DNA from 4 places in the Azohydromonas lata genome. Region 4 is predicted to be linked to each of the others. Evidence: predicted binding sites of a transcription regulator. Region 4 holds the regulator's gene; each other region holds the start of a gene.
The links. Region 4 encodes FNR, which switches genes on or off when oxygen is low (the NO sensors DNR and NnrR bind a similar motif). Its sites were predicted from a motif close to TTGATNNNNATCAA; they were not measured.

Region 1 (7,627 bases), on a different contig from region 4:
AATCAGCGTGATCACGAAGCACAGCAGTATGACGGGTACAAGGCGGTGGCGGGGCAAGGCCACGGCCACGAAAAACCACAGCAGATAAAACTGCTCTTCGGTACACAGACTCCAGAAATGGTCGGCCCCTGTGCCCCAATGGCCACTCAGGCCAATTTTCAGATTGGTCAGGTACAAGCCATGGACCAGCCAATTTTCCCTCATGCCGGGCAAGCCCAGGAGTGCCGCAAGGCCTATGGCAACAAAAAATGGCGGGGTCAACCGCAAGAAGCGCCGCCAATAAAACTGGACTGCAGATTCCATCAGCGAAGACCGGCTCTCCGCATACTTGATGAGTATTCTGGTAATCAAATAACCGCTCAACACGAAAAACAAGGTAACGCCCGCGCCGCCGGGACTGAGATTTCGAATGGCGCCGAATGGAATAAAATGCTCTACGAGTACCGCCATCACCGCAATGGCCCGCAAGCCATCGAGCCTAGGCATATACTCCAAGGAAGAATCACCCCTGGATTCATTGTGACCCATCAACTCCCCCCTATCGTCTTGATTTTATAAACCGTTTTTGCCAGGCTCGATCAAATCGCGAGCCGGCACAAACAAATTATGATTGCCTCATGCTCGCGGCATTGCAAGAAAATTACCCTTTGAGCCAGGGAGGAAGCCTCCCCACCGGGACTGGGTATCAACCCCATCCATATATCTGCGCAGAGCAAAGTGAAAAATGACTAAAACTTCGGATCCTGTCGCCTCAGACAATATTCCGCTTCAGAGCCGACCCCGCCCAGGCACCGTGCCCGCGCGCAGGCGGGTGAGCTGACACGCTCACGCCGCCTGGCGGCATGCGTCATGTCAGCGCAGCCGTATCGGCGCTGGCGTGGGCTGACTGTCCGGCGTGCCCGCGGGGGCGGGGGCCGGCGTGCCTGCGGGCGTTGCACCGCGGCCTGCCGGTGTGGCCGGCGTGCTGCCCCGGTCGCCACCGCTCTTGCCGCCGAGGATGGCCGCGATGAGCGCCCCAATGGTCACGGCCGTGATGGCCACGCCCAGCCCGCTGTAGGAGCGCACCGGGACGAGCTTTTCGATGCGCTCCACCCACGCCTGCGTCTGCTGCAACTCTGCCGGCGCGGCCGCCACGGGTTGCGGCGCCTGCGGATGCGCCACAGCCGTGCTGCCGCGCTCCATGGTCACCGGCAGCCAGCGGCCTTGCAGCGAATCCACCTGCACACGCCCGTCGAACACCGTCACCAGCACCGAGCCGCCGGGGCCCGTGCGCACCAGGTAGGCCGTGCCCTTGGCGCCGGCGCGCACGAAGTCGGTCTCCACCGCGAACAGCCCGCGCACCTTCACGAAAAACTCGCCGATTGCCCGCCGCAGCGAGCCGATGTCCGCCGCGCTGCCGGGCCGCATGTAGACCTCGCTGCCGGACGGCCAGCGCACCACAGCGTAGGCGCGCGGGCCGGTTTCCACCCGGTCGCCCGGCATGAGCGCCATGCCGGCCTGCACCGGCAGCGCCGCGCCGCCGCGCCACACCCGCAGCACGGCGCCGGCCTCCTGCGCGCTGGCCAAGCGTTCGCCGTCGATCACGACGCCCGCCAGCACCACCGTGCCGGGTCCACCGCCCAAGGTCTCGCAGCCCGCCAGCGGCAAGAGCGCCAGGGACAGGCTCAGCCACCACAGCAGCCACCGTCGCCAACCCGACATGCGCATCGCACTACTCCCGCGTCATGCGCCGGGCCAAGCCCGCGCCCAAGGCCAGCGCCAGCCAGCCGTAATGCGGCGGCACCAGTTGCTGCTCGCTGCGAAACCACAGCACGCAGCCTAGGCCGAACACCAGCCCAAGCGCCGCCACCGCGGGCCAGGCCCAGCGCCGCCGCGTGCCGCGCAGCAGCGTGGCCACGCCGGCACCGGCCACGGCCAGCGCCAAAAGCATGAGCCACAGCGGCAGGGGCCGCAACGGGCGCACGGCCGCGCCGCGCAGCAGGCCCTCCACCTGCGCCGCCAGCAGCTCCACGCCATAGCGGGTGCCGGCCGGGGTGCGGTGCAAATCCTCATCGCCGCTCATCACGCCCAACAGCACGATGCGCCCGCGCAGCGCCTGCAGCGCCGACGCGTCGCCGCGCAGCACGCCGGCCAGGGACACGCGTGCCGGCGCCGCGGCCCAGGCCGGCACCGCGTAGCCGTCCAGCAACTGGCTGACCACGAAGTCCCCCGCCCGCATCGCGCCGCAGCCCGGCGGCTGGGCCGCGAGCGTCTCGGCGCTGAAGCCCTGCAGCAGCGCCGTGCCGTCGTCGCCCGCACGCGCCACGGGCAGCGACAGCCCCAGCGCGTCCAGCGCCGCCGCCGAGCGCAGCGGCACGCCGCCCGTGAACGCCGCCAGACTGAACGACGGCCACAGCGCCGCCGCAGTGCCCTCGCCCCGCCGCAGCAGCAGCGGCATCAGATAGGCCATGTCCTGCCGCTGCCCCAGGCAGGCCACGCCCCAAGCCGCGTGGGGACGCAGCCGCGCCAGCAGCGCTGGCTCGCCGTACACGTCCAGCCGCTGCACGGCCACCACCACGGGCATGCGCGCCTTGGCGGCGGCCAGGGCGCGCTCCAGCGCCGCGTCCTTGGCGGGGTCGCCCGGCTCCTCGAAGGTCAGGTCCAGCGCCAGCGTGCGGGCGCCGGCCCCGGCCACGCGGCCGACCACGAGCGCAATCCGGTCGCGCCACTGGGCCCCCAGCGGCAAGCCGACGGCGGCGCGCGCCTCGTTGTCCAGCGCCAGCAGCACGACGCCGCCGCTCCACGCCGGCGGCGCGTCGCCCGGCAGCGCGTGGGCAGCGCGCAGCGTCAGCGCCTGCATGCGCGTGTCCAGCCCAAGCAGCTCGAACAGCGCCAGCCAGGCGGCCAGGAACAGCAGCGGGCTCAGCAGCGCCGCCCAACGGCGCGCACGCCGCTCACGCTGTCCACGCCGCTCCCGGTCGTCGAAGCGCTCGCCCTGCACCGCCTCCACCAGCCGCGCCATGTCGTCGCGCAGCGCGCGGTCGCGCAGCTCGCGCGCGTCCAGCCGGCGCAGCGCGTCGATGTCGGCCGGCAGCGGCTGGTTGGGCAGCCCGGCGCCCCCCACCAGCACGGGCAGCACCCGTATGCCGTCACGCGCACGGCGCGCCAGCGCAGCCTTCACCTCGTGGCGCACCCAGTCGTCGCCGCGGGCGCGTTCCTCGATCAGACGGGTCCAGTGGGGGCCGATGACGACCACCACCACGTCGGCGCGGGCGATGTGCTCGTCGATGACTTGGGCGAAGTCGTCGCCCCAGCCGATGTCGTCGACGTCCATGAAGACGTCGAAATGTTGCGACAGCTCGTTGTTGATCAGCCGCGCATGCGCGGCGCTGTCATCGCGGCGATAGCTGATGAAGACGTTTTGCATCCGCGCCGCGCCGCGGCAGTCGGGCCGGGCGCGGCAAGGAGCATAGGCTTGCGCCGGCGTGCCGCCACCTTGGCCGACATGACCAAAGTGATGCTCGCGGGCCGCCGCCGCGGGCGGCCCTCAGCGGCGGCGGCCACTCAGACCGCCGCGCGCGCGGCCAGCAGCTTGCGTGCCGCGGGGAACACCGCCCCCTCCTCCAACGACACGTGCTCCAGGTACAGCTCGGCGAACACCGCCACGCCCTGACGCAGCACGTCCACTTCGTAGCCGCTGTAGCCGCCGGCCAGGCCCACGAGCTGCGGGCCGATCTCCAGCCAGTCCTCCTCCAGCCAGCCGTGATCCTGCTGCAGGCGCTTGACCTGCTCCACCAGCTCGGCGTCGCCGTGGGCCAGCAGCATGGGGAAGACCTGCTCCTCCTCGTCCTCGTGGTGGCGGCGCGCGGTGAAGCCGAAGAAGCCGCAGATCTCGTCAGCCTGCGCCCGCGTGCGGGCATCGGCGCCCTGCGCCTCGATGCGGTCCAGCAACTCGCGCAGGCCACCCAACTGGCGCAACACCTCGCGGTGCGTCTGGTCCAGCGCGTCCATCGGGTCGATCAGCGGTACCGCGGGCCGTGCGGGCCGCTGTCGGTTGACCGGGGCTTCCATGCGCATCTCCTTGTCTGACGGTTGAAAACCATTGTTGACAAGGCATGCGCCGGCAGTTTGTCGCGCATCAATGCCTGTGCGCGCAACCTCAGGGGCCGCCGGCCCCAACGCCTCAGCCCTTTTCCACGAGCCAGCGCAGGGTGTCGGCCTGCTTGCGCGAATCGTCGGCCTCGGTTTCGGACTGCCGCGCGTGTGCTTCGTCGCCCGCACTGCGGTCGAGCTCGGCGATCTTGCGCAGCAGCTCCTTTTCCTGCAGCGAGCGCACGACCGACCACAGGGCGGTCTCCGTGGCTTCCTGCTGCACGGCGGCCAGCGTGCGCAGCGAGAAGGCGTGCCCGGTGTGGCAGCGGTAGCGCAACGCATCGCCCGTGGCCGCGTGCACCGCCGGCAGCGCGCTTTTGAACGCGCCCACGTGCAGCACCACGCACATGGCGGCGTCGAAATCCGCCAGTAGCGCGGCGGTGAGCGCGCGCAGTGCCCGCACGCCGCCGGCGCGGGCACCCACCACCACGAGGTCGCGTCGGGGCATGGAAGCGTCCTTTGTCAAGATGGCGCAGTCGGCCAATTCGTGTGCCCGCCACAGGTTCCTCAACCACGCCATGCACGAGGAAAATCACGGGCTCAACGCGTGACCCACCCATGCTCCTACCTCCGTCCCCGATCACTCTGCAGCCGGACTTCGTCATCACCGACATCGCCCTGCCCGGCATGGACGGCCAGCAATTGCTGCACGCCTTGCGCGAACGCGAGGGGCTGCGCGCGCTGCCCGTGATTGCGCTCACCGGCGTGGGCCGCCCGGGCAACGCCCGGCGCGCCATCGCGGCAAGCTTTGCCGCACACCTGCGCAAGCCCGTGATGCTGGACAAGCTGCTGCCCACCCTGCGCGAGCTGGCGCCCCAGCGCGAATGAACGGCTGCGCGGGCACAAGGGATGCCCGCAACCCGGCGAAGCAGGACCCCGCTGCATGCAACATGCCACCTGTCCCCCGGCACCTCCGGTGCAAGTCCTGGGCCTTATGGAACCCAGCCGCACAGGCACGCCCTTCAACGGCGCGGCCTGGGCACCCGCCCTGGCGGCGTGAGGTCCGGGCCATGAACCGCAATGCCCTGACACCCGGCCCGCCCTGCGCCGCCGCGGACGAGCGCGCCGCGCGGCACGGGCATTTCGAGGTGCCGGCCCTGGGCCAGCGCAGCCGCGCCGAGCAGATGCTCGCGCAAGACAAGGAGCGGCTGGAGCTGGCGCTGGACGCGGCCCAACTTGGGCTTTGGGAGTGGAGCTTGCGCAGCGGGCGGCTCTGGTTCTCGGAGGCGGTGCTGCGCATCACCGGCCTCACGCGCGAGGCGCTGGAAGCGGACCACGACTGCTGGCGCCACCTGGTGGACCCGCAGGACTTGGAGGCGATCTGGGCCATGGACGAAGCCGCGCGCGAGGGCCGGGGCTTTCATGCCGAATACCGGCTGCTGCGCCCGGATGGCGGCCTGCGTTGGGTGGCCAACGACGCGCGCTGCGTGTGCGACGCCGCCGGCAAGCCCCAGCGCATGGTGGGCACGCTGGCCGACGTCACCGCGCGCAAGCAGGTTGAAGAGGCTTTGCGCCTGGCGCACGACGAGCTGGAGCAGCGGGTGCAGGAGCGCACCGCCGCGCTGGAGCTGGCCAACACGCAACTGGCCAACGAGGTGGCGGAGCGCGGCGCCACGGATGCGCAGATCCGCGAGCTGCTCGACCAGCTCGTCAATGCCGAGGAGGATGAGCGCCGCCGCCTGGCGCGCGAGCTGCACGACTCGCTGGGCCAGCACCTGACCGCGCTCACCCTGGGCCTGCGCGCCGTGCTGGAAGACCCCGCCCTGCCCCGCGCCCTGCGCGAGCGCCTGGCGCAACTGCGCGAGGTCACGCGGCGGCTGGACGACGACGTGGACCGCCTCTCCTACCAGCTTCGCCCCGCGCTGCTGGACGACTTGGGCCTCAACGACGCGCTGCGCGAGCTGGCCAGCAGTTGGGCCGAGGACAGCGGCATTGCCGTGGACCTCCACACCCGCGGCCTGCGCGGGCGGCGCTTTGACGCCGCGCTGGAGACCACCGTGTACCGCGTGGTGCAGGAGGCGCTGACCAACGTGCGCAAGCACGCGCAGGCGTCGCGGGTCGGCCTGATCGTGGAGCTGCAGGACGGCGAGCTGCGCGCCATCGTCGAGGACGACGGCCGAGGCATGGCCGTCGAAGAGGAGCTCCGGCCCCGCGCCGGCCCGGGGCGCCGCCTGGGCATGCGCGGCATGGCCGAGCGCGCCCGCCAGGCCGGCGGGCGGCTGGACTTGGAAACCGAGGCGGGCCAGGGCACCACGGTGTACCTGAGCATCCCGCTGCAACCTGAAGGAAGTTGAAATGCATCTGGTGGAAGGGACAAGTCACCGCTGGCGCGTGCTGCTGGCGGACGACCATGCGGTGCTGCGCGAGGGGCTGGCGATGCTGGTGTCCACGCAGCCGGACATGGAGGTGGTGGCGCAGGCGCGCAGCGGCCGCGAGGCGGTGCAGATGGCGCAAAAGCTCAAGCCCGACGTGGCGGTGCTGGACGTGTCCATGCCGGACGTGGGCGGGGCGGAAGCCGCGGAGCAGATCCACGAGAGCTGTCCCGAGGTGCACGTGCTGGCGCTCACGCGCCACGCCGACCAGGGCTACCTGCGCCGCATGCTGCGCGCGGGCGCGGCCGGCTACGTGGTCAAGCGCGCCGCGGGCGAAGCGCTCATTGGCGCCATCCGCACGGTGGCCGGCGGCGGCACCTACGTGGACCCGAGCATGGCCGGCGCCCTGGTGGCCCGCATGATCCGCAGCCCCGGCCAGGACACCGGCGGCCGCAAGCGCCCGGCGCTGAGCGAGCGCGAGGAACAGGTGCTGCGGCTGATCGCCTGGGGCAAGAGCAACAAGGAAGTCGCCACGCAATTGGGCATCAGCGTCAAGACGGTGGAGTTTTACAAGGCCGGGGCGCTGGAGAAACTGCAATTGCGCACGCGCACCGACATATTGCGGCATGCGCTGGCGGAGAAATGGTTGAGCGAGGAGGACGATCCGGAATAAGCTGGCAAAGCGAACAGTCAACATAAAGGGGTCGATGGCGGCCCCTTTTATTTTATGTCCACAGATATATGACAAAGAAATAAAAATAACCCATCGGCAATTGGTAATTGGCAATTTCGCTGCCTATATCCAAAGCACTATTTCAAAAGACACTCTATTTTTGACGCCAGCCTAAGCCGTTAAGCCGCGATCTCTGCGCACTGCTGTCCGGGGAAAACAGAGAAGGACTCCGCATCCCGTCAGCTCAGGCGCCTCTCCCTATTCACCGCCATGCCCGCGAAAGCGGGCATCCACGAACGCCGAGGTGGGGCTTTCGAACGGCGTCACGCAGAGCCAACGCCAGCGCGCCAGCACCCCGGCAGGCGTGGATACCCGCTTTCGCGGGTATGACGGATGAGGGCGCGAAGTGCCTTGGCTCACGGGGCGCCAACGGCGGCCGGTTTCCCCGGACAGCCAAGCGCGCAGGCGAGGACCCAGGCGGCCCCACGCCGGAGCAAAGAAAATCAGCAAG
Region 2 (7,627 bases), on a different contig from region 4:
ACTCCAGCCACGACTTCGGCCGCGACATCATTCCCAACGCCGTGCGCCAGGGCGTGGCGCGGGCCCACCCCTTCAGCCGCAGCGGCGTGGTGGGCAGCGGCGGCGAGCCCTACTGGCGCGACGTGGGCACGATAGACGCCTACTGGGACGCCAACATCGACCTCACCGCCGCGCAGCCCGCGCTGGACATGTACGACCAGCGCTGGCCCATCCTGACCTTCCAGCCGCAGTTGCCGCCGGCCAAGTTCATAGGCATGGGCCGCAGCGACTGCGGCAACGCCACGGACTCGCTGGTCTCCGGCGGCTGCATCGTGGCCGGGCGGGTGACGCGCTCGGTGCTGTTTTCCAGCGTGCACGTGGACGCCGGCGCGCAGGCCGAGCGCGCCGTGCTGCTGCCCTATGTGCGCTTGGGCCGCGGCGTGCGGCTCAACCGCGTGGTGGTGGACCGCGGCTGCGAGCTGCCGGACGGGCTGGTCATAGGCGACGACCCGCTGGAGGACGCCCGTCGTTTCGAGCGCACCGACCAGGGCATCACGCTGGTGACGCGGGAGATGCTGGCGCGGCTCTGAGCCGCCCACGCAGCGCGCCTCACTCTCCGGCCGGCTCGGCCTTGACGCCGGCCTCCAGGTGCACCTTGGGCACGCGCGAGGCGATCCACGCTCCCGCCGCCACGAACACCGCCAGCACGCCGTAGACGACGTGAAAAGCCTGCGTGAGCGCCTGGGGTGAGAGGTCCGTGGGCAGCGCCTGCGCCGCACCTTCCCCCCCGGGCCTGACGTGCAGCAGCACGAAGGCCAGGCCGCCGAAGATGGCCGTGCCCAGCGACGCGCCCAAGGAGCGCGTGAGTGACAGCAGCCCCGCCGCGGCCCCCAGGCGCTCGCGGCCGGCCAGGGTCTGGGTGGCGAGTTGGGCACTGGCCATGACCGTGCCGAAACCCAGGCCCACCACCGCCGCCGCACCCGCCAGCAGCGCGGGCGAGGACGGCGCCAGCGCCAGCACGCCCAAGGCCAGTGCCGACAGCGACAAGCCCCGGGGCGGCATGCGCGTAGGCAGCCCCGTGCGCGCCGTGATGCGGCCGTTGAGCGTGGAGCCCACCACCAGCCCAAGCGTGAGCGGCAGCATCTGCAGCCCCGCGTCGGCCGCGTTGGCGCCGTGCCCCAGCTGCAGCTGAATGGGCAGCAGGAACACCAGCGCGAACATGCTGGCCGCGAACACCAGCACCGTGCCGCAGATCCAGCCCACGCCGGGCAAGCGCAGCAGCTCCAGCGGCAAAAAGGGCGAGGCGTGGCGGCGCTGCTGGCGTAGCAGCACGGTGCCGGCACCCAGGGTCAGGACGACGAGCCCCACGCTGGCGGCCGACAGCCAGCCGAAACGGTGTCCAGCCAGGCTGAACCACAGCAGCGCCGACACCGCCGTCACCACGAACAGCAGCAGCCCAAGCGGGTCGGTGGGCGCGCCGCGCAGCGCCGGTGCCGTGCCGCTGGGCGGCAAGCGCAGCACGCGCCAGGCGGCCAGGGCGCACAGCGGCACGTTGGCCAGGAACAGCCAGCGCCAGTCGGCGTGGTGCACCACCAGCCCGCCGATGACGGGCCCGCCCACGCTGGAGGCGGTGAAGACGATGGCGAAATACGCCTGGTAGCGCGGGCGCAGCCGCGGCGGCACCAGCTCGCCGATGAGCGCTTGGCACAGCACCATCAGGCCGCCGCCACCCAAGCCCTGCAGCAGCCGCGCGGCGATCAGTGCGGCCATGCCGCGCGCCAGTGCGCAGGCCAGCGACCCCAGGGCGAACACCGCCAAGGCCGCCAGCAGCATGCGGCGGCGGCCGAAGCGGTCGCCCAAGCGGCCGTACAGCGGCGCCGTCACCGTGGCGGCGATCAGGTAGCCGATGGTGATCCAGGCCGTGTCGCCCAAATCACTGAAGTCGGCCGCGATGCGCGGCGTGGCCGTGGCCAGCAGCGTCTGGTCCACCGCGGCCAGAAACATGGGCAGCATCACCGCGCTGAACAGCGCCAGCACCGCGCGACGCGGCGGTTCATCGGCCTGCCGTGCCGCGGCGACGGCAAGCGCTTGGGCTGCGGGCGAAGCCGGGCGCTCCGGCAATCGGGTGCTGCGTGGCATGGCGGGGCCGTTGCAAGCCGCATGCCGCGCAGGCGCATACCGGCATTCAATTACCTGGACCGCCTCAATCCCGTGCGCAGACTGCCGATACCGAAATATCCGAGCCAAATGCCGGACAGCAGGATGGGAATTTGCAAAACTCCATGGCCTTGAATAACCTACGAATTACTTCAATCTTGATCTTGCTCAATACGCAGCGAAAATTTCATGGACTGCGCACGCGTGCGTGATGCGTTTCACGGCGCGGCAATAATTCGCCCTTCCAATGAGAAATCCTGGCCACCCTGCATTTTTCACAAACCGAGATAAGCCGAGAAATTTTTCCAACCGGCGACAGAAATAGCGGATTTCCTGGCCGCATTTGCTTCCTTTAGAAGCTGCCATTCAATTGATAGTAGTGGCCAGGCAATTACAGAGAACTCCCACCCTCATGCCCCGCCGACAAGCAATGACCAAAGAAGTCGCGTCTTCCACCAGCACCCTTGCCAGCCCGCTGGCGATGGCCGTGCCGCCCGCGCTGACCGCGCAAATCGCCCAAGCCCTGGCGCCCGTGCCGGCGGCCACGCCCAGCGCCGCCGAGCGCATGGACCAGGCCGCGCACGCCATGCTCTCGCGCGTGTCCGGCGGCCTGTCGCCCATCAGCCTTTCGCTGGCTTGGGCGGATTGGGCCATGCACCTGGCCGCGTCTCCCGGGCGCCAGTCCACGCTGGCGCAGCAGGCCGCCAAGCTCTTGAGCGCAGCCGGGCCGGCCGCGGGCCCCACGGCCGATGCGCCCAAGCGCCCCGAGAGCGACGAGCGCTTTCGCGACCCCGCGTGGGAACAGTGGCCCTTCAACGTCTACAAGAACCAGTACAAGGCGGCCTGTGCCTGGTGGGAACAGGCCGTGCAGCTTGACGGCGTGGCCCGCCACCACGGCCACCTGGTGAACTTCTTCACCCGGCAGTGGCTGGACGCCATGTCGCCCTCCAACTTCGCCGCCACCAACCCGCAGGTGCAGCAGGCGCTGCGCGACAGCGCCGGCCAAAGCCTGGCCGCGGGCAGCCGGCTGCTGACGCGCGACCTGGCCGAGCAAGCCACCAAGCAGCCCGGCGACGGCGAGGCCGCCGCCGCCGCGCTGCCGCCGCTGCCCTACCGCGTAGGGCAGGACGTGGCCGTGACGCCCGGCAAGGTGGTCTACCGCAACCACCTCATAGAGCTCATCCGCTACGAGCCCACGACAGAAACGGTGCACCCGGAGCCGCTGCTCATCGTCCCGAGCTGCATCATGAAGTACTACATCCTGGACCTCTCGCCCGGGAACTCCATGGTGCGCTACCTGGTGAGCCAGGGGCACGTGGTCTACATCATTTCCTGGCGCAACCCCGACGCCGCCGACCGCGACCTGGGCATGCGCGACTACCTGCGCAGCGGCGTGATGGACGCCATGGCCGCCGTGGCGCGCACCAGCGGCACGCGGCGCCTGCACGCCGCGGGCTACTGCCTGGGCGGCACCTTCCTGTCCATCGTGGCGGCGGCGCTGGCCGGCCACCACGCCGCGGGCGAGGCGCACCCGCTGCGCCGCCAGTCCGACATCGCCGACCTGCCGCAGCTGCAAAGCGTCACGCTGCTGGCCACGCTCACCGACTTCACCGAACCGGGCGAGCTGGGCGTGTTCATCGACGACGACCAGTTGCGCACGCTGCGCGAGGAGATGGCCCGCACCGGCTTCCTCAGCGGGCGGCAGATGGCCGGCTCCTTCCAGTTCCTGGGCTCGCGCGACCTGATTTGGGCGCGCAACGTGCGCCGCTACCTGCTGGGCCAGGACGACCAGCCCAACGACCTCATGAGCTGGAACGCCGACGTCACGCGGCTGCCCGAGCGCATGCACTCGGAGTACCTGCAGTCGCTCTACCTGAACAACGCGCTGGCCACGGGCCGCTACCGCGTGGGCGACGTCGCGGTGGCGCTGTCGGACCTGCACGCGCCCATGTTCATCGTGGGCACGGCGCGCGACCACGTGGCGCCGTGGAAGTCGGTCTACAAGATCCACCTGCTCACCGACACCGAGACCACCTTCGTCCTGGCCAGCGGCGGGCACAACGCGGGCATCGTCTCCGAGCCCGGCCACGCGCGGCGCAGCTACCAGCTCGCCAGCCGTGAGCCCGGCCAGGCCTACGTGGCGCCGGAGGACTACGCCGCGGGCGCTCCCGCACAAGAGGGTTCCTGGTGGGAAGCCTGGAGCGCCTGGCTGGCCCAGCGCAGCGGCCCGCGAGTGGCGCTGCCGCCGCTGCCCAAGGACGTGGCTCTGGACGATGCCCCCGGCCAATACGTGCACGTGCGCCATGCGGATTGAGTCGCACACCGCGCTGCTGGGCGAACGGCCCGAGACCGACCTGCTGCACCGCCTGGACGCCGAGCTGCAGGCGCTGCAGGGCCGCATCGTGCAACTGGCCATCGCGCTGCGCGCCCCGCTGGACACGCCGGCGGACGTCGAACGCATCCTGCAACGCCCGCCCACCTCCGCGGTGGCCACGGAGCGGCGCAGCGAAGGCGGCGGGCGCAACTACCGCGGCCCGGAGCGCCGCGTCTCGCACCTGTGGGACGAGTTGCGCGCGCTGCTGGTGCTGCGCTGGCAGCTGTGCAGCCGTCTGGCGGCCGTGGTGGGCGCGCCGGCCGTGCACGAGCTGCTGGCCGCGGCCGACGCGCAGTTGCGCCGCGAAGGTTTCACGCAGTCCACCGCCGGCATGACGCTGTAGCCGCCGGCTTCACAAAAGCATCACCACAACACGGGACGCCGCCTGCTGCCGTCAGGGCAGGCGCGCCCCCAACAAGCCGCGCTTTTGGCCAATACGAGGCTGAGAGCACCAACGAAACGAACCGGGAACACACACCATGGACCAAGCCGTCAACACCGCCGACCTCTCCACCTCCACCGCCAACGGCACCGCGCGCACCTCGCGCATGAGCCTGGCCGGCAAGAAGGGCCTCATCGTGGGCGTGGCCAACGAGCACAGCATCGCCTGGGGCTGCGCCGAGCTGGCCAAGCTGCAGGGGGCCGACGTGGTCGTCTCCTGCCTCAACGAGAAGGCCACGCGCTTCGTTGCGCCGCTGACCGAGCCCGCGGGCATTGCGCTCAAGCCCTGCAACGTCGAGCAACCCGGCGAGCTGCAGGCGCTGGTGGACTTCGCCGTGGAAAAGCTGGGCCGGCTGGACTTCATCGTCCACTCCATCGCCTGGGCCCCGCTGGAAGACCTGCACGGCCGCGTCATCGACAGCTCCTCCACGGGCTTCGCGCGCGCCATGGAGGTCTCGTGCCACTCGCTGGCCGAGCTGGCCAAGCTGTGCGCCCCGCACATGACGCAGGGCGGCGCCATCGTCACCATGACCTACCTGGGCGCCGACGAGGCCGTGCCGCACTACGGCCTGATGGGCCCGGTCAAGGCCGCGCTGGAATCGCTGGTGCGCTACATGGCCGTGGAGCTGGGCCCGCAGCGCATCCGCGTGCACGCCGTCTCGCCCGGCCCCATCCACACCCGCGCGGCGTCGGGCATCGCCGGCTTCGACGAGCTGGTGGACGCCTCGGTGGCCAAGGCCCCGTTGGGCCGCCTGGTGACGCTGGACGAGATCGCCCAGCTCGCCAACTTCCTCTGCAGCGACGCCGCCTCCGGCATGACCGGCCAGACCATCTACGTGGACGGCGGCTGCCACGCCGTGGCCTGAGCCTCAGCGCCGCGAACACCGAACAACTCGAACGGGAACACACCGCCATGAACGCCTTGCTGGAAACCGACTACATCGAGAACGTCACCTACGACGAGATCAGCGTCGGACAGACCGCCACCCTCACGCGCACCATCAGCAACGAGGACATCCAGGCCTTTGCCGCCGTCTCCGGCGACACCAACCCCGCCCACCTCAACGCCGAGTACGCCGCCGACACGCTGTTCCACGGCGTCATCGCCCACGGCATGTGGGGCGGCTCGCTCATCTCCGCGCTGCTGGGCACCGTTTTCCCCGGCCCGGGCACCATCTACCTTGAGCAGGACCTGCACTTCACCAAGCCCGTGCGCATCGCCGACACGCTCACGGTGACGGTCAAGGTCGCCGCCAAGGACGACGCCAAGAAGCGCGTGGAGCTGGACTGCGAGGTCGTCAACCAGAAGGGCGCCTGCGTGCTCTACGGCAAGGCCCGCGTGCTGGCCCCCACCACCAAGGTGAAGGTGCAGCGCAACAAGGCGCCCAAGATCCACCTCTTCGACGCGCAGGCCCGCCTGCGCGCGCTGCTGGCCCTGGGGGCTGACATGCCCGCGGCCAAGTGCGCGGTGGTGCATCCCTGCGACCCGGAGTCGCTGTCCGGCGCCATCGACGCGGCGCAACTGGGCCTGATCGAGGCCGTGCTCATCGGCCCGGAGGTGCGCATCCGCCACGTGGCCAAGGAAGCCGGCATCGAGCTGGGCGACGTGCGCATCATCGACACGCCCTACTCCGAGGCCGCCGCCGAGAAGGCCGCCGAAATGGCCGCCAAGGGCGAGGTGGAGATGCTCATGAAGGGCAGCCTGCACACCGACGAGCTCATCCACGCCGTGCTGTCGCAAAAGGCGCTGCGCACGGGGCGGCGCATGTCGCACGTCTTCCGCTTCGACGTGCCGCTGTACCGCAAGCCCATCCTCATCACCGACGCGGCGCTCAACATCCAGCCCACGCTGATGGAGAAGAAAGACATCATCCAGAACGCCATCGACTTCGCGCGCATCGCCGGCATCGACCAGCCCAAGGTGGCCATCCTGGCGGCGGTGGAGACGGTCAACCCGGCCATGCCCTCCACGCTGGACGCCGCGGCGCTGTGCAAGATGGCCGACCGCGGCCAGATCAACGGCGGCGTGCTCGACGGCCCGCTGGCCTTCGACAACGCCATCTCGGCGCAGGCGGCCTCCATCAAGCACATCGAGTCGCCCGTGGCCGGCGACGTGGACATCCTGGCCGTGCCCGACCTGGAGGCGGGCAACATGCTGGCCAAGCAGCTGGAGTACCTGGCGGGCGCTTCCGGCGCCGGCGTGGTGCTGGGCGCGCGCGTGCCCATCGCCCTGACCAGCCGCGCCGATGGCCCCGACGCCCGCGTGGCGTCCGCGCTGCTGGCCAAGCTGGTGGTGCACAACGCCCGCCGCGACCACGAACGCAAGAACTGGCACCAGGAGGCTTGAACGCATGGGCATTCTTTCCGTCAACGCCGGCTCCTCGACGCTGAAGTTCGCCATCTACCCGCTGCAGGACGGCGAGGTACAGCCCGCGCTGCTCAGCGGCAGCTTCGAAGGCCTGGAGCCCAAGGGACAGATGCAACTGAGCTGGACCAGCGGCACGCGACGCCAACAGCGCGAGCTGGCCGCGGGCAACGACCCGTTTGCGCAGGCGCTGGTGTCCTTGAGCGAGCTGCTGGAGACCGAGGGCAAGGCCCTGCGCATCGAGGCCGTGGCGCACCGCGTGGTGCATGGCGGCGCGCACTTCCGCGACAGCGTGCTGGTCAGCGCCGATG
Region 3 (7,627 bases), on a different contig from region 4:
GTCTTGGCCAGCGCCGCCAGGCCGCGCGGCTGCTCGGCGCCGTTGACCCAGACCTCGAAGGGCAGCGTCTTGCCGAAGAGGCCCAGCCCCGGCCCCTCGGCCGGCAGCTCGCCCACGAAGAGCGCGAACTCGCCGTGAGGGTGCTTGATCATGAAGCTCCACGACGGGTTGCCCGCGGGCAGCTCCGGCCGGCCCGGCCAGCGCAGCGAGGCCAGCACGGGCGCGGGCAGCCGCTCCAGGCGCAGGCGCTGGTTCATGCCCGCGTCGCCCAAGAGCGGCTCCGGCTTGGCCGCGGCCGGCGCCGGCGCGCCCACGCTGAGCACGGCGCCCAGCACGTTGTTGGGCCGGTAGGTGGCCAGGCCCTTCAAGCCGGACCGCCAGGCGGTCATGTACAGGCCCTGGAAGTCCTCGTAGGGGTAGTCGGCCGGGACGTTGACGGTCTTGCTGATGGAGGTGTCTATGCACGGCGCCACGGCGGCGACCATGGCGGCGTGGGCCTCGGCGCTCATCTCCAGCGCGGTGACGAAGGCGCGCGGCAGCGGCGTGTCGGCGCCGTGCAGGTGGTGGAAGAGGCGCCAGGCGTGGTCCTCCACCGCGTACTCCTTGAAGCCGCCGTCGGCCATGCGCTTCTTGCGCGTGTAGCTCCAGCTGAAGGGCGGCTCTATGCCGTTGCTGGCGTTGTCGGCGAAGGCCAGGCTGATGGTGCCGGTGGGGGCGATGGACAGCAGGTGCGAGTTGCGCAGGCCGTGGGCGCGGATGCGCTCCTTGAGCGGCGCGGGCAGCCGCGAGGCGAAGCTGCCCTTGCGCAGGTAGAGGTCGGCGTTGAAGAGCGGGAAGGCGCCGCGCTCGCGGGCCAGCTCGACGGAGGCGCCATAGGCCGCGTCGCGCATGACCTCGCTGATGCGCCGTGCCATGGCGCGGGCGGGTTCCTCGTCGTAGCGCAGGTTGAGCATGGCCAGCGCGTCGCCCAGCCCCGTGAAGCCCAGGCCCACGCGGCGCTTGCTGGCGGCCTCCTGGGCCTGCTGCGGCAGCGGCCAGACGGTGACGTCCAGCACGTTGTCCAGCATGCGCGTGGCCACGGCGGACACGTCGGCAAAAGCGGCCTCGTCAAAGCTGGCCTGCGGCGTGAAGGGGTCGCGCACGAAGGGGGTGAGCGAGATGCTGCCCAGGCAGCAGCAGCCGTAGGAGGGAAGCGGCTGTTCGGCGCACTGTCCCGTGACCAGGCCGTTGAAGATGACGGTGTTGTGGTCGGCCTGCGTGGTGTCGAAGACCGGCTCGCGGCCCGCGGCCTCCACGCGGGTGACGAGGCTGGCGAAGCGCTGGGCGGCGCCGGGTTCGCGCCCCTTGGCCCACGCCTGGTACTTGCCGTTGTGCTCCTGCAGCAGGAAGCCGATGTCGCGCATGAAGGCGTCGCGCGAGGCGTCTTCCAGCGCCAGCACATGGGGGCCGGCGGCGTCCTGGCCCGCAACGATGGTGGCAAAAAGGCCGCAGTTGGCCAGCAGCGCCTGCACCTGCTGCAGGTAGGTGCGATGCGGGGAATGCAGGCGCACCGAGCAGGTATCGCCTTGCGCATGGACGGCGCCATCGAGCTGGAACTGCGCCTTCAGGTAGGCGTGCACGCAGCACTCGGTGCCGCGCCAGATTTCTTCAGGCACCGCAGCTGCGCCGGGCTGCGCGAGCTTCATGCCCAGCTCCGCATCGCCTTGCGGGCCGAACTGGCCCTTGGCCGACTGCACCCACAGCTCGTCGCCCGGCTGCAACTCGGAGAGCTTGAGCTTGCCGCGCGCCGTGTAGAAGTCGTGCCAGGCCGTGGCCTTGATTTCGTAGCCGTCCGCGGTCTCGACGCGGAACACCTCGGCGGCGGGCGAAGTCATGAAGGCCGGCACGGCGGGCCGCACGTCGGTGCCGCGCAGGGCTGCTTCGCCGCCCAATGCTCGCCGGTCCACGGTCACCTGCAGCGTGGCCTGCGCGGCATGCAGCTCGCCGATGGGGATCAAGCCGTACTGCGTCGCCAGCCGCGTATCCGCCGTCACGCAAGGATTCGTCGCCGCGATCGTTTCGCAGTACCCCAGGTTGTTGTCGACGTTGATGCGGTCCAGGAAGAGCACGCCGGGTTCGGCGTGATCGTAGGTGCTGCGCATGATCTGGTCCCACAGCGCGCGCGCGGGCAGCTTGCGGTAGACCCACAGCCCGTCGCCGCGCTGGTAAGCACCCGCCTCGCGCAGCTTCTCGCCCGGGGCGGCGCGGTGCACCAGCTCCACCTCCTGGTCCGCCACCACGGCTTCCATGAAGGCGTCGGTCACGCCCACGGAGATGTTGAAGTTGCGCAGGTCGCCCTGGTCCTTGGCGTGGATGAACGCCTCGATGTCCGGGTGGTCGCAGCGCAGCACGCCCATTTGCGCGCCGCGGCGGCTGCCGGCGCTCTCCACCGTCTCGCAACTGCGGTCGAACACGCGCATGTAGCTCACGGGGCCGGAGGCGTTGCTGCGCGTGCTGGCCACCCAGGCGCCGGCCGGGCGTATGCGCGAGAAGTCGTAGCCCACGCCGCCGCCGCGGCGCATGGTCTCGGCGGCCTCGGTCAGCGCGGTGTAGATGCCGGGAAAGCCGTCCTCGGCCGTGGCGATGGAGTCGCCCACGGGCTGGACGAAGCAGTTGATGAGCGTGGCCGAGAGGTCCGTGCCGGCGGCGGAGTTGATGCGCCCGGCCGGAACGAAGCCGCGGCGCTGCGCGTCCAGGAAGCGCTGCTCCCAGTGCGTGCGCTGCTCCGGCGCCTCCACGGCGGCCAGTGCCCGCGCCACGCGGGTGCGCACCTCGTCCACGCTGCGCTCGCCGTCCTTGGCGTATTTCTCCAGCAGCACTTCCTCGCTGATGGGCTGCGCTGGCAGGTTCTGCACGGTGGTTGGGCCGAGGATGGATTCGCTCATCGGGTACTCCGGTTCAGGCCCGCGCCGCGCCGCGGCGAGGGCCGGATGCATTCGTGGCGGCGAAAGTATGTCCGGCTGCCGTGCACACCAAAACCAGCAGCCGCCATGCCTGTTGCGATGATGCAAACAGGCTTGCCATGAAGAAAAAAGGGGCCGGCAAGCCGGCCCCATAACGCTTGCGCCACGCCGGCCGCAGCCGGCACACGATCAAGCCTTCGAGGACAACACGAAGAAGGTCATCAGGCGCCGCGGCGCCGGAAAGGGAATGCGGGCGGGCGCGGCAGCACCGAGGCATCGAGCTGCAGCGGGCCCACGGCGTCCAGCGTGTTCTTGAGCAGCAGCGCGTATTCGGTGTCGCCTTCGATCACCAGCGCCCGCTCGAAGAAGAGGCGGTCGGGGTCCTCCTGCCCGCGCAGCAGCCGCAGGTAGTCGGCCGCGCGGGCCTTGATGCGCACGCGCGGCGCCAGGGAGGACGGCGCGACCTCGAAGCCGGCCTGCGGGGCAATCCACACCCGGCCGCGCAGGCCCAGGTCGATCACCTCCACTTCCACCACGCTGCGCGCGAGCTCGTTGCGCTGCCACTCGTCCAGCTTGGGCCACAGCAGCCGCTGCAGGCCCAGCGCCAGCACCAGGCTGGGCGGCTGCCAGGGCAGCCGCGCCACCAGGCGGCGCAGCCCCTGCGGCATGGGCGGCAGCTTGTTCAACAGTTCGTCGGCCTTCATGCCGCTCTCCATTCCAGGCCCGCGCCACCCAGCGCGTAGCCGTTGACCAGCGCGCCCGGCAGGGACAGCGCATTCAATTCGCGCAGCGCCTGCGTCGCGTCCAGGCCTTCACGCAGCACGGCGTGGTGCAGCTTGAGCACCTCGATAAAACCCTGGGCGCAGGGCGACAGGCGCAGCCGCGTGATGCCCGCGCCGCGCAGCGCCGGCCCGCGGTCCAGCAGGCACTGCAGGCCGGCCGATTGCGTCTGTATGCCGTTGAGGACGAGGAAGTCCGCGCCCTCGGTGGATTTCAGCAGCAGCCCGTCCGGATCGGCCAGGCAGCGGAATTCGCACTCGTCCTTGGGCAGCTTGTAGTGGCGTGCCGTGAAGCAGCGGGCCGAGAAGGCCAGCGGCATGCGGCCGAAGCCGAAGATCTCCGTCTGCACGGCCTCGCCCGCCGGGGTACGCACGGGGTCGTCGGCCGGGTTGATGCGGGCGATGGTGGCGAGGTCCAGCTCCACCGGCGGCACCCAGCGCACCGCGCCCAGCGCGGCGTGCTCCTGCAGCGCCTCGCGGCTGTAGACGTTGACGTGCGGCGACAAGGTGAAGCGGCGGCCCTGCAGCCGGCGCAGCGCGGAGGCGTCGCCCGCCTCGACGAGAAAGTCGTCCTGCGCGCAGCGCTCGCGCAGGGTGCGCAGCTCGGCCTCGCTCTCGATCAGCGCCTGCGTGCCGAGAATGACTTCCTTGCCGGCCTGGCGCAGCTCCAGGGCGAGCGACAACCAGTCGGCGGCCTTGTATTCGCGGCGGCGCGAGCACACCACCTCGCCCAGCACCACGGTGTCGGCGGGGCTGTCGGCCACGTCGGCATAGAACTGCGTGAGCGACGCGCGGCTCCAGTGGTAGAGCACGGGGCCGACGGTCAGGCCCATGGGCGATGCGTTGTCCTGGATGGCCATGGCGCTCATCTCCAGGGCCGGCTGTAGGCGCCCAGCGTGTGCTGCTGGGCCTCGGCGTGGCGGGCCAGGCCGGCTTCCCAGGACGGGGCCATGTCGAAGTTCTCGGGGTCGGCGGCGCAGCGGTCTATGGCCTGGCGCCAGATGCGCGTGACCTGCTCGACGTAGCTGGCGCTGCGCTGGCGGCCCTCCAGCTTGATGGCCGAGATGCCCAGGGCCATGAGCTGCGGCAGCAGCGCCATGCTGTTGAGGCTGGTGGGCTCCTCGATGGCGTATTCGCGCCGGCCCTCCACGTCGAAGCGGCCCTTGCACAGCGTGGGGTAGCCGCGCGACTCGTTGGGCGCGTAGCGGTCTATGAGCACGCCGTTGAGCCGCGCGTCCACGCCGCGGGGCGTTTCCTCCCAGCGCACGGCCGAGGCGGGCGAGCACACGCCGGCGTTGTTGGGCGACTGGCCCGTGGCGTAGGAGGACAGCGCGCAGCGCCCTTCCACCATCACGCACAGGCTGCCGAAGCCGAACACCTCGATCTCCGCCGTGGTGTGGCGCGCGAGGTGGCCGACGTGGCTGAGCGTGAGCACGCGCGGCAGCACGGCGCGCTGTATGCCGTAGCGCTCGCGGTAGAACTCGATGGCCTCGTAGCTGGTGGCCGAGGCCTGCACGCTCAGGTGCAGGCGCAACTGCGGGTGCGACTTGCTGGCGTAGGCGAGCACGGCGGTGTCGGCGCAGATGAGCGCGTCGGCGCCCATGGCCACGGCCGTGTCCACGGCGCGGAACCAGCGCTCGCTGTCGCCGGCGCGGGCAAAGGTGTTGAGCGCCATCAAGACCTGGCGGCCGCGGGCATGGGCGTAGCGCACGCCCTCGCGGGCCTGGGCCAGGTCAAAGTTGAGGCCGGCGAAGTTGCGCGCATTGGTCGCGTCCTTCAGGCCCACGTACACGGCATCGGCGCCGGCATCCACGGCCAGCTGCAGCGCACGCAACGAGCCGGCAGGGGCCACCAGCTCGGGTTTGCGTAGGAAAGTCATCCCGTCGTTCCAAACATCGGATGGGGCATTGTCTGCATCAGGTTTCGCACGGGGTTGACCCACGTCCAGAAGCTGGCGAATTGCTGAAAAACATTGGATTGCTAGGGACATTGGCCCGCTGGCGGGCCGAACCGGTGGCCGCGAAGAGCGGCATCCCGCAGGGCGTTCGGCCCGCCAGCGGGCCTCCTACAGGCCTGCGGCCAGCGCTCCTTTCAAGCCGTGAGGGCCGTGCCGCGCGCAGCCAGTTGCGCGTGCAGCGCCACCACGCCGCCCACGATCAGCAGGGCCGGCGGGCGCACCTCGTGATGCCGCGCCAGCGCGGGCAGCGTCCGCAGCGTGCCCACCACGCGGCGGCAGCCGGGCTGCGAGGCGCGCTCCACCAGCGCCGCGGGCGTGTCCGCCGGCAGGCCGTGCCGTTGCAGTTGCGCGCACACCGTGGGCAGCGTGGACACGCCCATGTAGATCACCACCGTCTGGTGCGAGCGCGCAAGCGCCGCCCAATCCATGTCCACCGCGTCCTTGGCGCCGGCGCGGCGGTGGCCGGTGGCCAGGACGACGCTGGTGGCGTGGTCGCGGTGCGTGAGCGGCATGCCGGCCTCGGCGGCGGCGGCCTGCGCGGCGCTGATGCCGGGGACGATCTCGAAAGGCACGCCCGCGGCGGCCAGGGCCTGCGCCTCCTCGCCGCCGCGGCCGAAGATGTAGGGGTCGCCGCCCTTCAGCCGCACCAGCGCCCGCCCGCTGCGCGCCAGGCGGACCATGAGGGCGCAGATGTCCTCCTGCGGCAGCGTGTGGCGCGCGCTTTCCTTGCCGACATAGATCAAGTCCGCCCCATCGGGCACCAGGCGCAGCACCTCGCGCGAGACCAGGTGGTCGTAGAGCACCAGCGAGGCGCAGCGCAGCGCGCGCTCGGCGCGCACGGTGAGCAGCTCGGGGTCGCCGGGGCCGGCGCCCACCAGCGTGACGCGGGCCGCGCGCGGCGCGTCCTGCAGCGGCAGGCCGGCGAAGAACAGCGGTTCGTCCAAAACGCTCATGGCTTGATCGGGCTCGCTTCGGTTGCGTTGGCAGCCATGGTCCGCAGGCGCAGCGATTCCGTCCTTAAACCAGTTCAAGGACGCCTGCGCGGCGCGGGCAGAGCATGCCTCCCGGCTCAACGACAAGTTGCCGCAAGAAGAGGAGAAGCCCGCATGAGACCCCTGAAAGTTTCCACACTGGCCGCCGCCGCCCTGATGTCGGTGCTGGCGCTGCAGGCGCAGGCCCAGGACGCCCAGGCCGACGCCAAGCCCCACGCCACGGCCCCCGAGGCCGGCTACCAGGCCGGCGGCTCGCCCCTGGCCGGCGAGCCCATGTACCAGAGCGCCAATCCCAAGGCGCCGCCCATGACGCAGGCGGAGTTCGACAAGGCGCGCAAGACCTATTTCGAACGCTGCGCCGGCTGCCACGGCGTGCTGCGCAAGGGCGCCACCGGCAAGCCGCTCACCCCCGACATCACCCTGGCCAAGGGCACGGACTACCTGAAGGTGTTCATCGCCTACGGCTCGGCCGCGGGCATGCCCAACTGGCTGACCTCCGGCGAGTTCAACGACCAGGACGTGGACCTCATGGCCCGCTACATCCAGCAGGACCCGCCGCAGCCGCCGGAGTGGGGCATGGCCGAGATGAAGGGCACGTGGAAGGTGCTCATCCCGCCGGAGAAGCGGCCCGCCAAGAAGGAGAACAACTACAACATCGCCAACATCTTCTCCACCACGCTGCGCGACAGCGGCGAGGTGGCGCTCATAGACGGCGACACCAAGCAGATCGTCAACATCGTCAAGACCGGCTACGCGGTGCACATCTCGCGCACCTCCGCGTCCGGCCGCTTCCTGTACGTGATTGGGCGCGACGGCCGCGTCAACATGATCGACCTGTGGATGCCCAAGCCCGACAACGTGGCGGAGATCCGCATCGGCCTGGAAGCGCGGTCGGTGGACACCAGCAAGTACAAGGGCAAGGAAGGCGACTTCACCGACAAGCTGGCCATTGCCGGC
Region 4 (7,627 bases):
CACGGGCCGCCGTCGATTTCCACGGCGCCGAACTCGCGCTTGGCCAGCGCGTAGGCCCAGTCACGGAAGCCGCCTTCCGTGAACTTCATGATGTTGCCCTTGTGGACGATGGTCACGCTGGGCTTGTCGTTGTCGATAGCGTACTGGATGGCCTTGCGTACCAGGCGCTCCGTGCCCTCGATGGACACGGGCTTGACGCCGATGCCGGAGGTCTCGGGGAAGCGGATCTTCTTGACGCCCAACTCGTCGATCAGGAACTTGATGAGCTTCTGAGCCTTGTCGCTCTTGGCCTCGTATTCGATGCCGGCATAGATGTCCTCCGAGTTCTCGCGGAAGATCACCATGTTGGTCTTCTCAGGCTCCTTGAGCGGGCTGGGCACGCCCTTGAAATACTGCACGGGACGCAGGCAGACGTAGAGGTCCAGCTCCTGGCGCAGCGCCACGTTGAGCGAGCGGATGCCGCCGCCCACCGGCGTGGTCAGCGGGCCCTTGATGGAGACCACGTACTCGCGCAGCACGTCCAGCGTCTCGGCAGGCAGCCACACGTCGGGGCCGTACACCTTGGTCGACTTCTCGCCGGCGTAGACCTCCATCCAGTGAATCTTGCGCTCGCCGCCGTAGGCCTTCTGCACCGCGGCGTCCACCACTTTCAGCATCACGGGGGTGATGTCCAGCCCGGTGCCGTCACCCTCGATGTAAGGAACGATGGGGTTGTTCGGGACGTTGAGCGAGAAGTCCGCGTTCACGGTGATCTTCTGGCCGCCCTCGGGCACCTTGATGTGCTGGTACATGAAAACTCGCTCCTGTGTGGGGGTTATGGAAGCAGACCGCCATTCTATTCACGGCGGTTTCAAGTCCTGTGTCTTACATAAGACCAGGCGACACAGCCAACTTAGTCACAAAGCATCGCAGTGCAGCTTGACGCGAACTTGACGCCCTTCCTAGGGACTGTCCCCAGGTGACGACGCCCCCCGGCGCGTCAGCTCACGCACCAGGCGGCGATACGCATCCACAGCCCGTGGCCCAGCGCCCAAGCGGATGCGCACGCCAGCCCCAAACCGGCCAGGCGCACCGCCCAACCACCTGAGGCCAGCCAGCGCGAGCCCGGTGCGCCCAGGCGCCACCACAGCGCCGGCCCAAGCCACAGGCCCAGCGAGGAGCCCACTGCGAAGGCCGCCATGATGGACGCCCCGGAAGCCGCATGCTGTCCAAGCGCAGCCACCACCAGCGCCGACTGCAGCAGCCCACAGGGCCAAGCCACCCAGGCCGTGCCGGCCAGGCCGGCCTTGACCGGACCCAGCATGGGCTGCCAGCCGCCGGAGGACGTGCCGCCCTGCCCGGCTGCCACCGCGGGCGCCAGCCGCGTGCCGCGGCCCAAGTTCTCCAGCCACTGCGGTTGCCGCCCCTTGATCAGCAGCCACAGGCCCAGGCCCAGTGCGGCCACGTGCACCAGCGTCCACAGCGGACGCAGCGCCGGCGTGAGCTGTGAAAACCGTGCCAGCAGCGTGACGCTACCCGCCGCCACCGCACCCGCGGCCGCGTAGCCCAGCAAACGGCCCAGGTGAAAACCCAGCAGCGCCTGCTGCGGCCGCGCACCACCACAGCGGCCGGCCAGCGCGGTACAGGCCGCGCCGCACATGGCCACGCAGTGGGGCGATCCGGCCAGGCCCATCAACAGGGCGCTCAAGACGAGGGCTGCATCCATGACCGGAGAAAAAAACAGGCGCGGGTACTGCGGGGAGCTCGAAGCGAAGCCTTAAATGATCCGGGAAAAGCGCTCGCGCGTCTTATCGGCACGCAAATGCCGGTCGAACACCATGGCCACGCCGCGGACGAAGTACCAGCCGCGCGGCGTCACCTGGATGGCGTCGGACTCCAGCTCTGCCAGGCCCATCTCCACCAGCGGCTTGAGCGACTCCAGCTCCGCGGCGAAGTACTCGCGCATGTTCACCAGGTGCGCCAGCTCGATGGACTCGAACTCCACGCGGCCCTGGCACATCAGCGCCATGATGACCGCCCGGCGCACGAGGTCATCGCGCGTGAGCGCCAGGCCACGGACGATGGGGAAATGCCCCTGGCGCACGGCGTCGTAATACTCCGGCAGCGTCTTGGCGTTCTGGCTGTACGTGGCGCCCATGCGGCCAATAGAGGACACGCCCAGGCCTATGAGGTCACAGTCCGGCTGCGTGCTGTAGCCCTGGAAGTTGCGGTGCAGCCGTCCCTGGCGCTTGGCCGCAGCCAGGGTGTCGCCGGGCAGCGCGAAGTGGTCCATGCCGATGTAGGTGTAGCCAAAACCCAGGAAGCCCTGGATGGCGCCACCGAGCATCTGCACGCGGTCGCCCGGCGGCGGCAGTTGCTCGGGGTCTATGCGGCGCTGCGGCTTGAAGCGCTGGGGCAGGTGCGCGTAGGCATACAGCGCGATGCGGTCCGGCCGCAGCTCGCCCACCAGCTCCACCGTGCGGGCGAAGGACGCGGGCGTTTGCTTGGGCAGTCCGTAGATCAGGTCCACGTTCAGCGACTCGAAGCCCAGTGCGCGGGCGCTGACCACCAGCTCGTGCACGCTCTCGAAAGACTGCACCCGGTGCACGGCCTTCTGCACCTCGGGATCGAAGTCCTGCACGCCGAAGCTCAGGCGGTTGAAGCCCATGCGGGCCAGGTTCTGCAGCCGCTCGGTGGTGACCGTGCGCGGATCCACCTCGATGGAGATCTCCGCACCCGGCGCAATGCGGAAGGCCGAACGCATGGCCGCCATCAGGCGCTCGATCTCGGCGTCGGACAGGAAGGTCGGCGAGCCGCCGCCGAAATGCAGCTGCGACACCGACTGGCCCTTGCCCAGCACCGCCACGTGCAGGCCGATCTCGGCTTCCAGAGCCTGGATGTACTCCTCGGCCCGCTCGTGATGCTTGGTAATGACCTTGTTGCAGGCGCAGTAGTAGCAGACCGACTCGCAGAACGGGATATGGACGTAAAGGGACAGCGGGGGCGTGCCGCCCACCGTGGCGCCTTGTGCGCGTTGCTCCAGGGCCTGTGCGTACTCCACCGGTCCAAACGCCTCGACGAAGCGGTCCGCGGTTGGATAGGAGGTGTAGCGAGGCCCCGGCACGTCCAGTCGCTGGAGCAAGCTTTCGGTCAGGATGGGCCCGGGGGCGGATGTATCGCGTAGCATGGCGACACTTTGCCAAACCCGGGACACAAGAGCTTGATGTGCCTCAAGTCGGCAAGTTGAGGCGCCGCCAAGAATGGCGCCAGTGATTGAGGCATATCATGTTGAAGACCGCTGACTCTCCTGAAGAAACCTGCGCCCAGGCGGCCGGATGTGCCGCCACGGCATCGCGATGCAACATGAACAGCACTCTGCCGCCCATTCGCTCTGAACCTTTCAAGGTCGCCTGCTCCAGTTGCAACCTGCGTGAGCTGTGCCTGCCGGTGGGCCTGTCGCGCACGGACCTGGAGCAGCTGGACACCATGGTGGCCACGCGGCGCTCGGTGGTGCGCGGTGACACGCTGTTCCGCGCCGGCGACGTCTTCCAGTCGCTCTACGCGGTGCGCACGGGCTTCTTCAAAACCTGCGTCTCGGCTGAGGATGGCCGCGATCAGGTCACGGGCTTCCAAATGGCCGGCGAGTTGCTGGGCCTGGATGGCATCGGCAGCGACCGCCACACGGTGGACGCCGTGGCGCTGGAAGATTCCCAGGTCTGCGTCATCCACTACGGCCAGCTCGAAGAGCTCTCGCGCGAGTTCTCTGACCTGCAGCGCCAGCTTCACAAGATCATGAGCCGTGAAATAGTTCGCGATCATGGCGTCATGCTGCTGTTGGGCAGCATGCGCGCCGAAGAGCGCCTGGCGGCCTTTCTGCTGAACCTCACGCAGCGCCTTCAGGCACGCGGTTTCTCAGCCTCCTCGCTCATCCTGCGCATGACGCGCGAGGAAATCGGCAGCTACCTGGGCCTGAAGCTGGAAACGGTGAGCCGCACCTTCTCCAAGTTCCAGGAAGAAGGCCTGCTCGAAGTGAAGCAGCGCCAGATTCGCATCGTGAACCAGGACGGCCTGCAAAAGCTGGTCAACGGCGCCGCCTGCTGACGGCCCGCCCTACGGCTTCAAATAAAAATGGCGCCCGCGGGCGCCATTTTTGTTGCCGTCTTCGGCCGTGGAAACGGTCTTTCAGTGGCCATGGACGCCGTGCATGTGGCCGGCGTCGATCGCGTTGGGCGGGGTACCCAGCCAGTGGCCCAGGGCGCCGGCCGCGGCGATCACGGCCCAGAACAGGAAGAAGGCCAGCGAGTACACGCCGGTAGGCGTGAGCTCGGCCGGTATGGCACCGGCACCGAGCAGGTCGTGCGGATCCACCAGCGCGAACACCAGCATCTCCAGCACCGCGGCCATCAGGAACGAAGGCCAGGCCACCAGCATCACCGCTTGGGCACGAGGGGTTGTCGTCATGTCGATCACCTCCTGGCGGCCATTCTTGCGCGCGGCCGCCCTGCCCCGTCCTAGCGTTGACCCGGAGCTAGCGTTGAGCCGAAGAGGCTCCGACTGCGGCGGCTTCGGCAGCTGCCTTGTTGCGCGCCTCTATGGCGGGGCGCATGTCGCCTGAGGAATCTTCCGCGGGCTGCTGCGACTGCGGCGCCGCGCCGGAGCCTATGACCACGTCCGCTCCACGGATGGCGATGACGGCGGTGACGAGGGCCGCCACCACCACGGCCAACGGGCCACCCACCACCAGCCACATCATGCGCACGCGCCACCACGGCACGCGCTGGCCATTGCCGGCCTGTTTGTCGGTCTTGCGGTCCATCAGGGAATACTGCCTCGGTTCACGGGCACCGCGCCGGCCGGAGGGCCGACACGGCACGACGAACGTGGAAATGAAAACAGAGGGAGCACGGCGCGGGCCCGAGCCGTCAAGCCGCCCCAGGCCCATGCCGCCGCCCCCAAAAGACATCGCGCGCCAGAGCCGAAACCGGCTTGGCGCGCGCTTTTTCCTTTGGTTTGGCGGGGTGGCCGCTTATGCGGACATGAGCCCCCCGCCAAACACCGCTGGCGATTACTGCGCCGGCGTGGCGGCGCCGCCCTTGTTGGACAGGCTCCACACATAGGCAGCCAGCACGTGGATCTGCTCGGGGTTCAGGCGCGAAGCATGGGCCGGCATGACGTTGGTCTTGCCGTTGTTGACCATGTTCATGATCGCCTGCTCGCCCCAGCCGTGCAGCCAGACCTTGTCGGTCAGGTTGGGAGCGCCCATGGCCTGGTTGCCCTTGCCGTCGGCGCCGTGGCAGGCCGCGCACACGGTGGTGAACTTCTCCTTGCCCAGTTGGGCGTAGACCGCGTTATGCGGGCTGCCGGAGAGGCTCAGCACGTAGTTGGCAACGTTGCGCACGTTCTCGCCACCGCCGATGGCTTCGGCCATCGGGGGCATCATGCCCTGGCGGCCACCGGTGATGGTCTGCTTGATGGTGTCGTGCGAGCCGCCATACAGCCAGTCGGTGTCGGTCAGGTTGGGGAAGCCCTTGCCGCCGCGGGCATCCGAGCCGTGGCAACCGGCGCAGGTGTTGACGAACAGGCGCTCGCCGATGCCCATGGCCGCCGGGTCCTGAGCAAGCTGCTCGGCCGTCATGGTCACGTACTTGGCGTAGACCGGCGCCATGGCGGCGCGGGCCTTCTCCTGCTCGGCCTCGTACTGGCCACGGCTGGACCAGTTGAAGGCGCCCTGGCTGGAACCCAGGCCCGGATACAGGGCCAGGTACACCGCGGCGAAGATCACCGTGATGATGAACAGCCACAGCCACCAGCGCGGCAGCGGGTTGTTCAGTTCGCGCAGGTCCTCGTCCCAGATATGGCCGGTCGTGTTGTCGGCAGCCATGGGCTTGGTTTTGCTGGCCACCATCAGGACGAACAGGCAGAACGCCAGGCCGCCCACCACAATGGCGATCACGTACCAGGACCAGCCACTGTTGAAGAAATCACTCATTACTTACTCCCTTGGAAGCGGGCCGCGGCCGCAGCGACGGGCTCGTCATCCTCATCAATGAAGGGCAGTTGTGCCGCCGCGTCATGTTGGGAAAGCTGACGCTTGCTCCAGGTCCACAGCGCGAGGCCGATGAACAGCACGAAGCTGAACAAGGTCACGACGCTGCGCAGGACGTTGATGTCGAAGTCCATCGCTTTGGCTCCGGGGTCTGGTTTACTTCAGCGCGGTGCCCAGCACCTGGAGGTAGGACACGACCGCATCGAGCTCGGTCTTGCCCTTGACCTCGTCGGCCGCCTTGGCGATCTCGTCGTCGCTGTAGGGCACGCCCACCTTGCGAAGCGCCGACATCTTGGGTGCCAGGTCCGCCGGGTTGAGCGCGGCCTTTTCCAGCCACGGGTAAGCCGGCATGTTGGACTCCGGCACCACGTCACGCGGGTTGTTCAGGTGAATGCGGTGCCAGTCGTCGCTGTACTTGCCGCCCACGCGGTGCAGGTCAGGACCGGTGCGCTTGGAGCCCCACTGGAAGGGATGGTCGTAAACGAACTCGCCGGCCGTGGAGTAGTGGCCGTAGCGCAGCGTCTCGGCGCGGAAGGGACGCACCATCTGCGAGTGGCAGTTGTAGCAGCCTTCGCGGATGTAGACGTCCCGGCCTGCGAGCTGCAGCGCCGTGTACGGCTTGAGGTTTTCCACCGGCTTGGTCGTGCTGTGCTGGAAGAACAGCGGAACGATCTCAACCAGGCCGCCGAAGGCGACCGTGATCAGGATCAGCACGATCATCAGGAAGTTGCTGGTCTCAATCTTCTCGTGACCAGTCGGATTTGCGTGTGCCATGTCGGTCTTTCCTCAATCCAATCAGGCGTGGGCAGCCGCAACCATGGGCACCGGCGTCTCGACGACCTTGCCGCTGCGCACGGTCATGATCGTGTTCCACAGCATGATCACCATGCCGCTCAGGTACAGCAGGCCGCCGACCATACGGATGATGTAGAACGGGTACGTGGCCTTCACGCTTTCGACGAAGCTGTAGACCAGCGTGCCGTCGGGGTTCACGGCGCGCCACATCAGGCCCTGCATCACGCCGGCAATCCACATGGCGGCGATGTAGAGCACGATGCCGATGGTGGCCACCCAGAAGTGCAGCTCGATGGCGCGGGTGCTGTACATCGTCTTGCGGCCGAACATGCGCGGGATCAGGAAGTACAGCGAGCCGATCGAGATCATGCCCACCCAGCCCAGGGCGCCGGAGTGCACGTGGCCCACGGTCCAGTCGGTGAAGTGCGACAGGGCGTTGACGGTCTTGATGGACATCATCGGACCTTCGAAGGTCGACATGCCGTAGAACGACAGCGCAACGATCAGGAACTTCAGGATCGCGTCGTCGCGCAGCTTATGCCAGGCGCCCGACAGGGTCATGATGCCGTTGATCATGCCGCCCCAGCTCGGAGCCAGCAGCACCAGCGAGAAGATCATGCCCACGCTCTGCGTCCAGTCCGGCAGAGCCGTGTAGTGCAGGTGGTGGGGGCCCGCCCACATGTACGTGAAGATCAGGGCCCAGAAGTGCACGATCGACAGGCGATACGAGTACACCGGGCGCTCGGCCTGCTTGGGGATGTAGTAATACATCATGCCCAGGAAGCCCGCGGTCAGGAAGAAGCCCAC

Region 1: SM757_RS17585 (hemerythrin domain-containing protein) is a predicted target of FNR. The motif match lies at 4,108-4,121, and genes of this name have one in related genera.
Region 2: SM757_RS29005 (PHA/PHB synthase family protein) is a predicted target of FNR. The motif match lies at 2,295-2,308, and genes of this name have one in related genera.
Region 3: ubiU (ubiquinone anaerobic biosynthesis protein UbiU) is a predicted target of FNR. The motif match lies at 5,655-5,668, and genes of this name have one in related genera.

What each region holds. Positions count from the first base shown of each region.
Region 1 is NZ_JAXOJX010000029.1:31,429-39,055, forward strand. Features, by position in the region: gene SM757_RS17570 (acyltransferase family protein) at 1-486, opposite strand, end outside; gene SM757_RS17575 (FecR domain-containing protein) at 853-1,707, opposite strand; gene SM757_RS17580 (CHASE2 domain-containing protein) at 1,712-3,406, opposite strand; gene SM757_RS17585 (hemerythrin domain-containing protein) at 3,544-4,050, opposite strand; gene SM757_RS17590 (hypothetical protein) at 4,163-4,579, opposite strand; gene SM757_RS17595 (response regulator) at 4,690-4,959, shown strand; gene SM757_RS17600 (PAS domain-containing sensor histidine kinase) at 5,142-6,425, shown strand; gene SM757_RS17605 (response regulator transcription factor) at 6,427-7,116, shown strand.
Region 2 is NZ_JAXOJX010000076.1:3,939-11,565, forward strand. Features, by position in the region: gene glgC (glucose-1-phosphate adenylyltransferase) at 1-569, shown strand, start outside; gene SM757_RS29000 (MFS transporter) at 589-2,118, opposite strand; gene SM757_RS29005 (PHA/PHB synthase family protein) at 2,567-4,450, shown strand; gene SM757_RS29010 (hypothetical protein) at 4,440-4,853, shown strand; gene fabI (enoyl-ACP reductase FabI) at 5,059-5,817, shown strand; gene SM757_RS29020 (bifunctional enoyl-CoA hydratase/phosphate acetyltransferase) at 5,865-7,298, shown strand; gene SM757_RS29025 (acetate/propionate family kinase) at 7,303-7,627, shown strand, end outside.
Region 3 is NZ_JAXOJX010000022.1:29,438-37,064, reverse strand. Features, by position in the region: gene SM757_RS14405 (ribonucleotide reductase N-terminal alpha domain-containing protein) at 1-2,924, opposite strand, end outside; gene ubiT (ubiquinone anaerobic biosynthesis accessory factor UbiT) at 3,164-3,646, opposite strand; gene SM757_RS14395 (U32 family peptidase) at 3,643-4,581, opposite strand; gene ubiU (ubiquinone anaerobic biosynthesis protein UbiU) at 4,587-5,600, opposite strand; gene cobA (uroporphyrinogen-III C-methyltransferase) at 5,813-6,631, opposite strand; gene SM757_RS14380 (cytochrome D1 domain-containing protein) at 6,785-7,627, shown strand, end outside.
Region 4 is NZ_JAXOJX010000056.1:33,564-41,190, reverse strand. Features, by position in the region: gene icd (NADP-dependent isocitrate dehydrogenase) at 1-791, opposite strand, end outside; gene SM757_RS26020 (sulfite exporter TauE/SafE family protein) at 980-1,687, opposite strand; gene hemN (oxygen-independent coproporphyrinogen III oxidase) at 1,757-3,166, opposite strand; gene fnr (fumarate/nitrate reduction transcriptional regulator Fnr) at 3,343-4,080, shown strand; gene SM757_RS26005 (hypothetical protein) at 4,162-4,440, opposite strand; gene SM757_RS26000 (hypothetical protein) at 4,508-4,795, opposite strand; gene ccoP (cytochrome-c oxidase, cbb3-type subunit III) at 5,045-5,968, opposite strand; gene SM757_RS25990 (cbb3-type cytochrome oxidase subunit 3) at 5,968-6,159, opposite strand; gene ccoO (cytochrome-c oxidase, cbb3-type subunit II) at 6,182-6,799, opposite strand; gene ccoN (cytochrome-c oxidase, cbb3-type subunit I) at 6,821-7,627, opposite strand, start outside.